DNA from 2 places in the Kitasatospora sp. NPDC001119 genome. Region 2 is predicted to be linked to the other one. Evidence: predicted binding sites of a transcription regulator. Region 2 holds the regulator's gene; the other holds the start of a gene.

Region 1 (6,231 bases), on a different contig from region 2:
CTGACCTGCACTTTGGCTGAAAAAGTGCGTTAGAAAGCCGCATCTGAGGGGAACCGATCAGCGCCGAACAGGGGGCATACCGGGGCCAAAGCGGACAAAAACCCGGCCAAATCCTCTAACGATCTTCGTAGACCGCTGTGTCGGATCTGTGACAAATGTCCCGACCGTCGCTCTGACGCCGTGCGGGCAGCCGGACCTCGATCCGGCAGCCGCGCGGGGACTCGGCCACCGCGATCCGTCCGCCGTGCAGGTCCACCGCCCAGCGGGCGATGGCCAGGCCCAGTCCGGTGCCGCCGTCCGAGCCCGGTCCGGCGGCGGTCGCGGTGCCGCTGCGGCTGAACCGCTCGAAGACCCGGGAGCGGTCGGCCGGCGGGATGCCGGGGCCCTCGTCCTCGACCTCCAGCAGCAGGCCGCCCTCCTCGCCCTCCGGCCTCGCCCGCACCGTCACGGTGCCGCCGGGCGGGGAGTGCTTGCAGGCGTTGTCGACCAGGTTGGCGACCACCTGGTGGAGCCGTTCCGGGTCCGCCACGCCGGTCAGGCCGGTCGGGCTGACCTCCAGGGCCAGCCGGACGTCCCCGCGCCGGGAGAAGGCGCCGCCGGCCGTCGCGCCGTCCACGGTGACCCCGCGCAGCACGCCGTCCAGGAACTCGCGCACCTCGAAGGGGCGGGCGTCCAGGGCGACCACGCCGTCGTCGATCTTGGAGAGGTCGAGCAGGTGGGTGACCAGGCGGCCGAGCCGCTCGGTCTGCTCCAGGGCCGCCCCCAGGGTGGCCGGATTGGGCTGGACGACGCCGTCCACCACGTTCTCCAGGACGGCGCGCAGCGCGGCGATCGGTGTGCGCAGTTCGTGCGAGACGTTGGCGACCAGCTCGCGGCGGTGCCGGTCGGCGGCCTGGAGGTCGGCGGCCATGGCGTTGAAGGCGGCCGCCAGCTCGCCGATCTCGTCGCGCGAGTTCACCTCGACCCGGCGGCTGTAGTCGCCGGAGGCCATCGCGCGGGCGGCGGCCGTCATCTCGCGCAGGGGGGCGGTCAGCCCGTGCGCGAGGAACTGCATGAAGAGCAGTGAGGCGATCATGGAGAAGACCATGATGATCCGGATCTGGGTCTCGGACCGGATCGCCACGACCACCATCCCGGTGGCCAGGCACACGGAGACGATCACGAGCAGGGTGAGCTTGCCCTTGATCGAGCGGACCGGGTCGAGCGGCCGGATGTCGGCCCAGACCCGGCGGGCGGCACGGGCGGCCAGGTTCTGCGGCCGCGTGTCGGCGGATTCCCCGTTGCGTTGCTGTGGAAAGGTCATCGGTTCCTTGTGGTCCCCGCGGTGTCGGCCCGCGTGGTGGCACGGCGTCGTCCGGGCTGCGGGCCCCCCGGTGGCCCGTCGCCCTGGGAGGCCCTAGGAGAGCGGGGCCTCCAGCGCGTATCCGACACCGTGGACGGTGCGGATCCAGCTGGCGCCGATCTTCCGGCGCAGCGCCTTGACGTGGCTGTCCACCGTGCGGGTGCCGGAGGCGTCGGTCCAGTCCCAGACCTCGGCCAGCAGCTGCTCGCGGGTGAGCACGGCGCGCGGCTGGGCGGCCAGGCAGGCGAGCAGGTCGAACTCGGTCGGCGTCAGGTGGACGTCGCCCGAGGCCAGCCGGACCCGGCGCTGCACGTGGTCGATCTCCAGCTCGCCGAACCGCAGGCTGCCCAGCGCGGGCGTGCGGGCGGCCTGCTGGGCGCGCTCGACGCGGCGCAGCAGGACGTTGACGCGGGCGGCCAGTTCGCGCATCGAGAACGGCTTGGTCATGTAGTCGTCCGCGCCGACGCCGAGGCCGACCAGCAGGTCCGTCTCGTCGTCGCGGGCGGTCAGCATCAGCACCGGCACCGGGCGCTGGGCCTGGATCCGGCGGCACACCTCCAGGCCGTCGAAGCCGGGCAGCATGATGTCGAGGACCACCAGGTCCGGCTGCCAGGTGTGGAAGCCGTCGACCGCGCCGGGGCCGTCGTGGGCCACGGCGACCTTGAAGCCCTCGGCGCCCAGCCGGGCGGCGATCGACTCGGCGATCGTGGGCTCGTCCTCCACCACCAGGACTCTGCGCTGGCTGCTCACAGTGCCGCCGGCGTTGTGGTTGTCCTGCTGAATCTCTGTCACGGTCACGCCACCGCCCCCAGGGCTGCGGGCCGGCCACCTGTGGGGATGGCGGGGCTCCGCTCGTAGTCTTGTTCCGTCGTGGACTGTGCCGGGTCCGCCGTCCCGTCGCGCGATCGGGAGCCGAGGACGGATGGTCGGCCGCCCACTTCTCCCGCGCACTTCGCAGCGTACGGACAGCGGATGCTTCCCGGCAGGTGGACCGGACGTTTCCGGCCCGTGGGCCGGCTGTCGGGCCGCCCTCGGACCCACTGCACGAGTGGGCACGGGCCGATACCTTACCCGTCGAATTTTCTCTGCGTAACGGTACGTATGCAGTGCAGTTGACGCCAAGTCGCCGGTCAGAGGCCCTGGTGCCCCGTTTATGGGGAGAAGGTCTGGACCAATGTCGGGAATCCGGCGGTCCGCTACGGCGACGGTCTTCACGGGCTTCTTTCAGGTGCCTCTCAGAACCTCGACGTACCGTGGCCACGTGAGCGCCCGGCCGGGCGGAATCCGCGGCGCGCGCCGGTACGTTGGGCATCCGGCGGGGAGCCGGTGGCTGCGGCGTGGAGCGGAGGCGGCATGGCGGGACTCGGGCGGGGTGCCGACGGGTGCGGGAGTGCGGGGGCGCCGTACGGAATGCTCCGCCTCGGGCTGCGCACCGGCGTCCTGGAATGGCTGCTGGAACGGGTGCCGACGCCCCGGAGAACGCCCTTCACGCTCGGGTACCTCGCCGTCGTGGGAGCCACCACGACCTTCGCCCGGCTCGCCGATCCGGAACTCGTCCAGCGCCTGCAGGAGGCCTCCAGTTCGGACGGCCACAACCTGCTCCAGCATCCTTTGCGCGCCCTTGTGCTGAGCGGGTTCTGGGTGGCCGGCGAGGTGTGGATGCCGTACCTGTGGGGATTCGCCCTCACCCTCGCCCCGCTGGAGCGCAGGGTCGGCCCGGCCCGGGCCGCGGCGGTGTTCGCGGCCGGGCATGTCGCGGCGACGCTGCTCTCCCAGGGGGTGGTGATCACCGCGGTGGAGACCGGACGGATGGCGCCCGAGGCGATGGACTACCTGGACATCGGGGTCAGCTACGGCGTGCTCGCCTGCCTGGGCGCGGTGGCCGGGCTGCTCTCCTGGCGCGGGCGGCTGCTCGCGCTGGGCGGCGCCGGGCTGATGATCGCCGAGCAGATCGCCACCGACAAGGACGTGATCACCGGGGTGGGGCACCCGGCCGCGGTGCTGACCGGGGTCGCGCTGTGGCGCTGGCTGCGCCGGGCCGAGCGGCGCCCGCCCCGGCCGCGCCCGGCCGCCGCGACGGCCGCGGGCGGCGCGCCCGCGCGGGTGCGTGCGGCGCGCTGACGCCTGTGCGTTAGGCGCGTCTACGCTGTCGCCCGGTCGGACCTCCCTGGACTCGCGGGGCTCCCCGTCGGGACTTTTCGAGGCGTGTCCGGTGCTCTTTTGACGAAGTCGGGTGCCGCGCTTTCCCCGCCGATTCCTGTTCGCTCACGGCGAACAGGGGGCCGGGAACATCCGGCGCCCGTGAAGCCTTAGTCAGGTCGACTCAAGTTCACTGACTGGGGAGAGATCATGGCATCGACGTCCACACCGCTCACCCTGCCCGTGCTGCCGCTCGACGACGAGGTCGTCCTGCCGGGCATGGTCGTCCCGCTGGACCTGAAGGACACCGAGGTGCGCGCCGCCGTCGAGGCCGCCCGGGCCGCCGCCACCGGCGCCGGCAAGCCGCAGGTCCTGCTGGTCCCGCGGGTGGACGGCTCGTACGCGGCGGCCGGCACGCTGGCCACCGTGGAGCAGGTCGGCCGGCTGGCCGACGGGGAGCCGGCCGCGCTGGTGCGCGCCGTGCGCCGGGTCCGGATCGGGGTCGGCACCACCGGCCCCGGCGCCGCCCTCTGGGTGGAGACCACGCCGTTCACGGAGTCCTCGGTGGGCACCCCGGTGGCCGGCCGGGCCGCCGAGCTGGTCAAGGAGTACAAGGCGCTGTCCACCCAGTGGCTGCGCAGGCGCGGCGCCTGGCAGATCGTCGACCGGGTGGCGCAGATCGAGGGCGTCGGCGAGCTCGCCGACAACATCGGCTACGCGCCCTTCGCCACCGCCGAGCAGAAGCTCAAGGTGTTGCTGGAGGCCGACCAGGTCGCCCGCCTGGAGTACGCGCTCGCCCTGCTGCGCGACCACCTCGCCGAGGAGGAGGTCAACGACACCATCCGCAAGGACGTCGAGGAGGGCGTGGCCAAGCAGCAGAAGGAGTTCCTGCTCCGCCGCCAGCTGGAGGCCGTCCGCAAGGAGCTGGCCGAGCTGAACGGCGACCCGGCCGACGAGGAGGGCGACTACCGCGCCCGGGTCGAGGCCGCCGACCTGCCGGAGAAGGTCCGCGAGGCCGCGCTCAAGGAGGTCGACAAGCTGGAGCGCTCCTCCGACCAGTCGCCCGAGGGCTCCTGGATCCGCACCTGGCTGGACACCGTCCTGGAGCTGCCCTGGAACGAGCGCACCGAGGACGCGTACGACATCGCCGGCGCCCGCGCGGTGCTGGACGCCGACCACGCCGGCCTGGCCGACGTGAAGGAGCGGATCGTCGAGTACCTGGCCGTCCGCAAGCGCCGGGCCGACCAGGGGCTCGGGCTGATCGGCGGCCGTCGCGGGGGAGCGGTGCTGGCCCTGGTCGGGCCGCCCGGAACGGGAAAGACCTCGCTCGGAGAATCGGTGGCCCGCGCCATGGGCCGGAAGTTCGTCCGGGTCGCGCTCGGCGGCGTCCGGGACGAGGCGGAGATCCGCGGCCACCGGCGCACCTACGTCGGCGCGCTGCCCGGCCGGCTGGTGCGGGCGATCAAGGAGGCCGGCTCGATGAACCCGGTCGTCCTGCTCGACGAGATCGACAAGGTCGGCTCCGACTACCGGGGCGACCCGGCCGCCGCCCTGCTGGAGGTGCTGGACCCGGCGCAGAACCACACCTTCCGGGACCACTACCTGGAGGTCGAGCTCGACCTCTCCGACGTCGTCTTCCTCGCCACCGCCAACGTGCTGGAGTCCATCCCCGGGCCGCTGCTCGACCGGATGGAGCTGGTCCGGCTGGACGGCTACACCGAGGACGAGAAGGTCGTCATCGCCCGCGACCACCTGCTCCCGCGCCAGCTGGAGAAGGCCGGTCTGGGCGGCGGGCAGGTCACCGTGGACGAGCCGGCGCTGCGCAGGCTCGCCGGGGAGTACACCCGGGAGGCGGGCGTCCGCACCCTGGAGCGCTCGATCGCCCGGGTGCTGCGCAAGATCGCCGCACAGGCCGAGCTGGGCGAGCGCGAGCTGCCCGCCACGGTCGGCGCCGAGGACCTGCGCGCCCTGATCGGCCGGCCGCACCACGTGCCGGAGTCCGCCCAGGAGCCGGCCGAGCGCCGTACCGCCGTCCCCGGCGTGGCCACCGGCCTCGCGGTGACCGGCGCCGGCGGCGACGTCCTCTACATCGAGGCCTCGCTGGCCGACGCCGAGACCGGCGGCACCGGGCTGACCCTCACCGGGCAGCTGGGCGACGTGATGAAGGAGTCCGCGCACATCGCGCTCTCCTACCTGCGCTCGCGCGGCGCCGAGCTGGAGCTGCCGGTCACCTCGCTGCGCGACCGCGGCGTGCACCTGCACATCCCGGCCGGGGCCATCCCCAAGGACGGGCCGAGCGCCGGCATCACCATGACCACGGCGCTGGCCTCGCTGCTCTCCGGGCGCAAGGTGCGCACCGACGTGGCGATGACCGGCGAGGTGTCGCTGACCGGGCGGGTGCTGCCGATCGGCGGGGTGAAGCAGAAGCTGCTCGCCGCCGACCGGGCCGGGGTCACCACGGTGATCATCCCCAGGCGCAACGAGGCCGACCTGGACGACGTCCCGGCCGAGGTGCTGGAGCGGCTCACCGTCCACCCGGTGGCGGACGTCCGGGAGGTGCTGGAGCTGGCGCTGGAGCCGGCCGGGGCCGCGGTGCTGGTCGCCGCCTGACCGGCTCGCCCCGGCCGCCGCTCCGACCGCCGCCCGGGCCGCCCGAGCGGCGGTCCGGGCGGCCCGTCGGCGCCCCGCGGGGGCCGCGGCGGTCTGCGGGGCCGACGGCACCCCCGCGTGCGAGACTGCGGAGATGCCGT
Region 2 (6,231 bases):
GCTACTCCTCGGACGTCACCGAGGACACCTGTGTCCAGGTCCTCCAGCCCGGCTACCGCATCGGCGAGCGGATCATCCGCCCGGCGATGGTGGCCGTCGCCGAGCCCCAGCCCGGCAGCCAGGCGTCCACGGACGCCGAGGCCAAGTCCGCCGACGCGGACAAGTCCGACGGTGGCTCGGACAGCTGACAACCTGTGACGGGTGACAACCAGTGCGCTGCGGAGTCGTACGCCGGCCAGTACGGCGGCCGGCTCCGCAGCGCGCTGTCAGCAGTCGTGCTCGCAGCCGCTGTTGACAGCTCAGTGACGATGGACATCGGGAGGTGGCGTACGCCATGAGTGGCAAGGACTTTGTCGAGAAGGACTACTACAAGGTCCTCGGCGTGCCCAAGGACGCCACCGCCACCGAGATCAAGAAGACCTACCGCAAGCTCGCGCGCGAGTTCCACCCCGACGCCAACAAGGGTGACGCCAAGGCCGAGGAGCGGTTCAAGGACATCTCCGAGGCGTACGACGTCCTCTCCGACGAGAAGCGCCGCAAGGAGTACGACGAGGCCCGCAGCCTCTTCGCCAACGGCGGCTTCCGGGCCGGCGGCGGCCCCGGCGGCACCGGCAGCTACAGCTTCGACTTCGGCGACCTCTTCAGCGGCAGCCAGGGCGGCGCCGGCAGCGGGGGCGGCATCGGCGACGTCTTCGGCGGCCTCTTCAACCGCGGCGGCACCCGGCAGGCCCAGCCCCGGCGCGGCGCCGACGTCGAGACCGAGGTGACGCTCTCCTTCGAGGAGGCGGTGGACGGCGCGACCGTCCCGCTGCGGATGACCAGCCAGGCCCCCTGCCGCAGCTGCAACGGCACCGGCGCCAAGACCGGCACCACCCCGCGGGTCTGCCCGACCTGCGTCGGCGCGGGCACCGTCAGCCGCGGCCAGGGCGCCTTCGCGCTCTCCGAGCCGTGCAAGGACTGCCGCGGCCGGGGCATGATCGTCGACGACCCGTGCACCGACTGCCACGGCAGCGGCCGGGCCAGCTCGGCCCGCACCATGCAGGTCCGCATCCCGGCCGGCGTCCAGGCCGACCAGCGCATCCGGCTCAAGGGCAAGGGCGCACAGGGCGAGCGCGGCGGACAGCCCGGCGACCTCTACGTCACCGTGCACGTCGACCCCCACCCCGTCTTCGGCCGCAAGGGCGACAACCTCACCGTCACCGTGCCGGTCACCTTCCCCGAGGCCACGCTCGGCGCCACCATCGAGGTGCCCACGCTGAACGGCCCCGCCGTGAAGCTCAAGCTGCCCCCGGGCAGCGCCAACGGCCTCACCATGCGCGCCCGCGGCAAGGGCGCCACCCGCAAGGACGGCACCCGCGGCGACCTCCTCGTCACCGTCGAGGTCGTGGTGCCGCAGCACGTCACCGGCGACGCGCTGAACGCCCTCGAGCAGTACCGCGAGGCCACCGCCTCCGACGATCCGCGCGCCGCCCTCTTCCGGGCGGCGAAGGGAGCGTGACGACCAGATGTCCCCGATGAACCCGATCGACCCCGACACTCCGATCGGCCCCGGCCTCGGCGAAGGCCTGCCCGGCGCCGGCCCCCGCCGCACCCGCCGCGCCGCCACCGCCCCGCCGGCGTACGTCCTCACCGAGGACACCCCGGTGTACGTCATCTCCGTGGCCGCCGAACTGTCCGGCCTGCACCCGCAGACCCTGCGCCAGTACGACCGCCTCGGCCTGGTCTGCCCCGACCGCACCGCCGGCCGCGGCCGCCGCTACTCCGCCCGCGACATCCAGCAGCTGCGCGAGGTCCAGCGGCTCTCCCAGGACGAGGGCATCAACCTGGCGGGCATCAAGCGGATCATCGAGCTGGAGAACCAGGTCACCGCCCTCCAGTCCCGCGTCACGGAACTGGTCGACTCCCTGGAAGGCGCCGCCACCGCCCTCCAGCAGCGCGAGGCCGCCGTCCACGCCTCCTACCGCCGCGACCTCGTCCCGTACCAGCCCCCCACCCCGCAGTCCAGCGCCCTCGTCGTCTGGCGCCCCAAGCGCTGACCGGGCACCCACCGGCCGCCGGCCCCTCCTCTCGGGGGGTGCCGGCGGCTGCCGTGTGGTGAGAGAGTGACACCCTGACAAACTGACCGAACGGTCGCACGGTCGACGTGCCGCAGGATTCGCAGCCTAGACTTCAGGGCCGACAGATCCTGAACAGCCCCGGATGGACGGCAAGGAGCCGAAGATGAGTGGACGGGCTCAACTCGGTCCCACCGCGGGTGGGACTCCCGCTCTGTCACCCGAGGCCCGGGCCCTCTACCTGGAGATCGTCAGGGCCGGCGGGCGGGTTTCCTCGGAATCCAGGTGCCACCAGCCCAACACGCTCACCGAACTCCTGGAGATCGGGCTGCTGATGCCCGATGCCGACGAACGCAGCGACTTGGTCGCCGTCGATCCAGCACAACTCTCGGCACGACTGAGCGGTACTTGGCAGCGCCAGGCCCTCGACCTCCTGTCCCGGGCGGTTTCCCTTCCGGTTGAACTCCAGGAGCTTTCCCAGGAATTCCATGCGCCGGAAAAGAGCAGTGGCGCGATCGAATACGTCCAGGGCAAGGTTCTGATAAACCAGAGAATCGACCAACTCATGGCGGCGGGGGTCGAAGAAGCTCTTGCCCTGCAACCGGGCGGACCACGCCCGCCCGAACTGCTGGCCTCGATGGTCGAACGCGACCTCGATGCACTGAACAGTGGCACGGCCATGCGCACCATCTACCACGCCAGCACGCGCTACCACCAACCCACCAGGGACTACGTGGCCAGACTTGCGAAGGCCGGTGGGCAGTTCCGCACGCTGGACGAGCCGTACACGCGACTCATCGTCATCAACCGGCGGGCAGCTGTCATACCGGTGGCCGACGACATGACGCTGGCAGCATTCATCTTCGAACCGGTGATCGCCAATTATCTGGCAGAGGAAGTATTCGAACCAAGCTGGAACAGGGCTCTCGAATTCGACGGCAACCGCGCTGTTCCCCAGCAAGTAGTGTCGCGGCTCCGCCAGACCATCATCGACCTGCTGCTCGCCGGGATCAACCACCGGGTCATCGCACGCCGCCTGGGCATCAGTGAACGAACTCTCGCCCGGCACATAGCCGAAATGCGCGAAGACTACAACGTGGAGTCACTGTTCCAGCTCGGATATGCCCTCGCCCGCGCATCAGAGCACTCCTGACAGCAGGAACACACGAGGGATGTCGGCCTCGCCGGGCCAACAGGACTCAGTGCACCGACAATCCCGGGAAGCTCCGCAGTCCGTATCGGGATTAGGACCAGCCGACATCCAAGTCGCTGACCACACCACGCTGCATGGAGACCGTGACCGCGCCCGCCGGAGTGCCCACGTCCGAAGCCGCGGAATACGCAAGAGCCAACAAGGCCACGCCGGCAACCGACATCAATGCGGTCTTGCGGACAAATCGGCGCAGACGAGACATGCACCTACCCCTTCCTCATGCGTACGGCATCAACCGACAAGAGAAGCACTATCGTCCACATGCTGCCTCAAGTCGTACAGACATGCCAAGCCCTACCTCCGCGTCATCTCCCTGCCAGGCATCCACATGACACCGGTGAACCCTGGACGCGACGGCTGTTAGCGATGGACGATCAGTTCGCTCTCGATGGTCCGACAGAGCCCCCAATCCTGGCAATGTTCAATCAAATACGCCATCACCGCCCATCCGTTGTAAGCCGTCCAGCCTGATCACACGCATCCGCTCAAGCAGTGCCCCGATCGCGCCGGAAGGCCACTTCCCCGGAGTCGACATGACCGAGCCCTACCTGCGTCACCACGACAGCCAGGCCCCTGAGGGTCGGCGTGCACGTGTGTTCCTGGCCGCCCCGCTGATGCGACTGACCGGGCCGGCCGACAGCGTGGTGACCCTCGCCAGCCGGACGCGGCTGACGACGCTCCGCACCACCCTCCTCCGCAGCGGTGCCGCCGTGTACAGCGCGCACCACAGCGACGCCTGGACCATCTCCGGCCGCGCGCCGGAGCCCCGCGTCCCCTCCGACTTCCGCGCCCTCCAGTCCGCGGACCTCGTGTTCGCCTACGTCGGCGCCCCGCTCTCGGCCGGCGTGAGCCTGGAGCTCGGCTGGGCGTCCGCGCTGCGCAAGCCGATCGTCCTCCTGGTCGACGAGGCCATCACCCACAACCCGCTGATCGCCACCATCGAGCAGGTCGCCCCCGTCCTCCCGCTGGTCTTCGACGACACCTGGTCGCAGGAGGCCCTCAACCACACGGTCGAGACCGCGCTCGACTGGGCCGGCATGGCGCTCTCCCTGCGCGAGGGCTTCTGGACCGCCCCCGGCGAGCAGTTCAACGTCCCCCGGCAGCAGCCCGCCGTCCCCGGCTACTGGCCGACCGGCGCCGCCACCGGCTGAGCAGCGGCTACCCACCGGGCTCCCCCGCCCGGGCTCCCCGCATCTGCCAGCCCAACTGGAACAGCGTCTCCGCGTCGTACAGCTCACGCAGCCGGGCGATGTGACCGGCGACGGTGCGTTCGCTCAGCCCCAACCGGCTGGCGATCGCCCGCTGCGTGAGGCCGCGGGCGAGCAGCCGCCCGACCTGCTCGTGGGCGGCGGGTTCCGTCGACGTGGCCGCCAGGTCGACCCAGTCCACGACCTGCGCCTGCCGCCACTGTTGTTCGAAGACCCCGACCAGGTACGTGACGGTCGCGGGATCCTCCACCACCGCAGCGGCCCTGTTGTCGGGGGCGGCCGGGATCAGGGCAACGGTTCGGTCGAAGATGAGGGTCCGGCTGAAGGCTGCGTCGAGGACCCGGATCCGCGAACCGAGCTTCGTGGTCTCCGCCGCGTACTCGACCTGATCCCGGTCCAGCCTGGCCTGCGGTTGGTAGATCGTGCGCACCGAGCCACCGCGCTCGATGTAGCGGCACGTCTGCGCGAGGCTGTCCTCCCGCTGAGCCGGAGGATGGAACCTGCCCGGCTGGGCGGTCAGGCATTCGTGCGGATAGTCCTTGATGAGCTGGGAGAGCAGGTGCCGGATCTCCACCATGCCCGCCACCTGCCGGACGCCACTCGCCACGTCCCTACGACGCGGAGCCGCGTCGTAGGCCTGGGTGAGGTCCTCCAGCAGATCCGGGAGACTGGCTGCCCTGGCGAGCAGACGGCTGCTCTCCTCCCGTAGGTCGGCGCCCAGACGCTCGCTCACGGCCCGGGGGTTGATCGCGCTGTAGACGCCGTCCGCCGCGTGCAGAACCAGGAAGCCGAGGTCGGCGAGCTGCCTGACCCCCGCTTCGTCCTGCGCTCGGACCTCACTGAGCCGGAGACGTCCGCCGTCCCTGAGGATCTCCCGGTAGAGCTCCCGGGCCGCGGCGTCCGGCAGGCCGGCGTCAGGCATCGTGGGCTCCCCGCATCTGCCAGCCCAGTTGGAACAGCGTCTCGGCGTCGTACTGCTCCCGCAGCCGGGCGATGTGGGCCGCGACCGTCCGCTCGCCCAGGCCCAGGCGGGTGGCGATCGCCCGCTGGGTGAGGCCGCGGGCGAGCAGCCGGCCGACCTGCTCGGGCACGGACGGCTCGCTGGAACCGGATGCCAGGGAGGCCCAGTTGACGCCCTCGGCGTCCTGCCAGTGCAGTTCGAAGGTCCGCACCAGGAAGTCGACCACGGCCGGGTCGTCGATGACGGCCGCGCTGGTTACCCCCGGTGCGGCGGCGACCACCGCCACGGTGCGGTCGAAGATCAGCATCTTGGGGAACGAGAACGCCGCGACCCTGATGTGGCAGCCGATCCCGGTCAGCCGGGCAGCCAGTCGGACGGTCGAGGCGTCGAGACGGGCCGCGGACTGGTAGAGGGTGCGGATCGAACCGCCCGTCTCCAGGAAGCGGCGGGCGTGGTTCACGGTGTCGTCGGCGGCGTCCACCGGCCGGGCGCCGCCGGGGTGGGCGCAGAGTGCCTCGTGACGGAGCTCCTCGGAGAGTTGGGAGACCTGGTGCCGGATGTTCTCCATGCCCTCGACGACCCGGGTGCTCCCGGAGCGGTCGCGGCGGCGGGACGCCGCGTCATAGGCGACGGTGAGGTCGCCGAACACGTCCGGGAGTTCCTCGGCCCGCGTCAGCAGACGCGTGCCGGCCGCCCGCAGGTCGGCGCCGATCCGGGCCGTGACCGAGCGCGGGTCCACCGCGCTGAGCGAGCCGTCCAGGACGTACGGCTTCAGCAGCCCCAGGTCCATCAGGG

The links. The regulator HspR, encoded in region 2, represses chaperone genes until heat shock. The targets are predictions, from matches to a motif close to TTGAGNNNNNNNNNCTCAA.
Region 1: a site for HspR is predicted at 3,651-3,669, ahead of lon (endopeptidase La). Genes of this name have one in related genera too.

The regions. Positions count from the first base shown of each region.
Region 1 is NZ_JBSFKI010000019.1:43,110-49,340, forward strand. Features, by position in the region: gene ACWDD9_RS23575 (sensor histidine kinase) at 116-1,303, opposite strand; gene ACWDD9_RS23580 (response regulator transcription factor) at 1,397-2,134, opposite strand; gene ACWDD9_RS23585 (rhomboid-like protein) at 2,753-3,463, shown strand; gene lon (endopeptidase La) at 3,692-6,091, shown strand; gene ACWDD9_RS23595 (GtrA family protein) at 6,225-6,231, shown strand, end outside.
Region 2 is NZ_JBSFKI010000002.1:327,920-334,150, reverse strand. Features, by position in the region: gene grpE (nucleotide exchange factor GrpE) at 1-188, shown strand, start outside; gene dnaJ (molecular chaperone DnaJ) at 335-1,498, shown strand; gene ACWDD9_RS03865 (heat shock protein transcriptional repressor HspR) at 1,506-2,036, shown strand; gene ACWDD9_RS03860 (helix-turn-helix domain-containing protein) at 2,200-3,207, shown strand; gene ACWDD9_RS03855 (hypothetical protein) at 3,299-3,469, opposite strand; gene ACWDD9_RS03850 (TIR domain-containing protein) at 3,801-4,418, shown strand; gene ACWDD9_RS03845 (LuxR C-terminal-related transcriptional regulator) at 4,426-5,397, opposite strand; gene ACWDD9_RS03840 (LuxR C-terminal-related transcriptional regulator) at 5,390-6,231, opposite strand, start outside.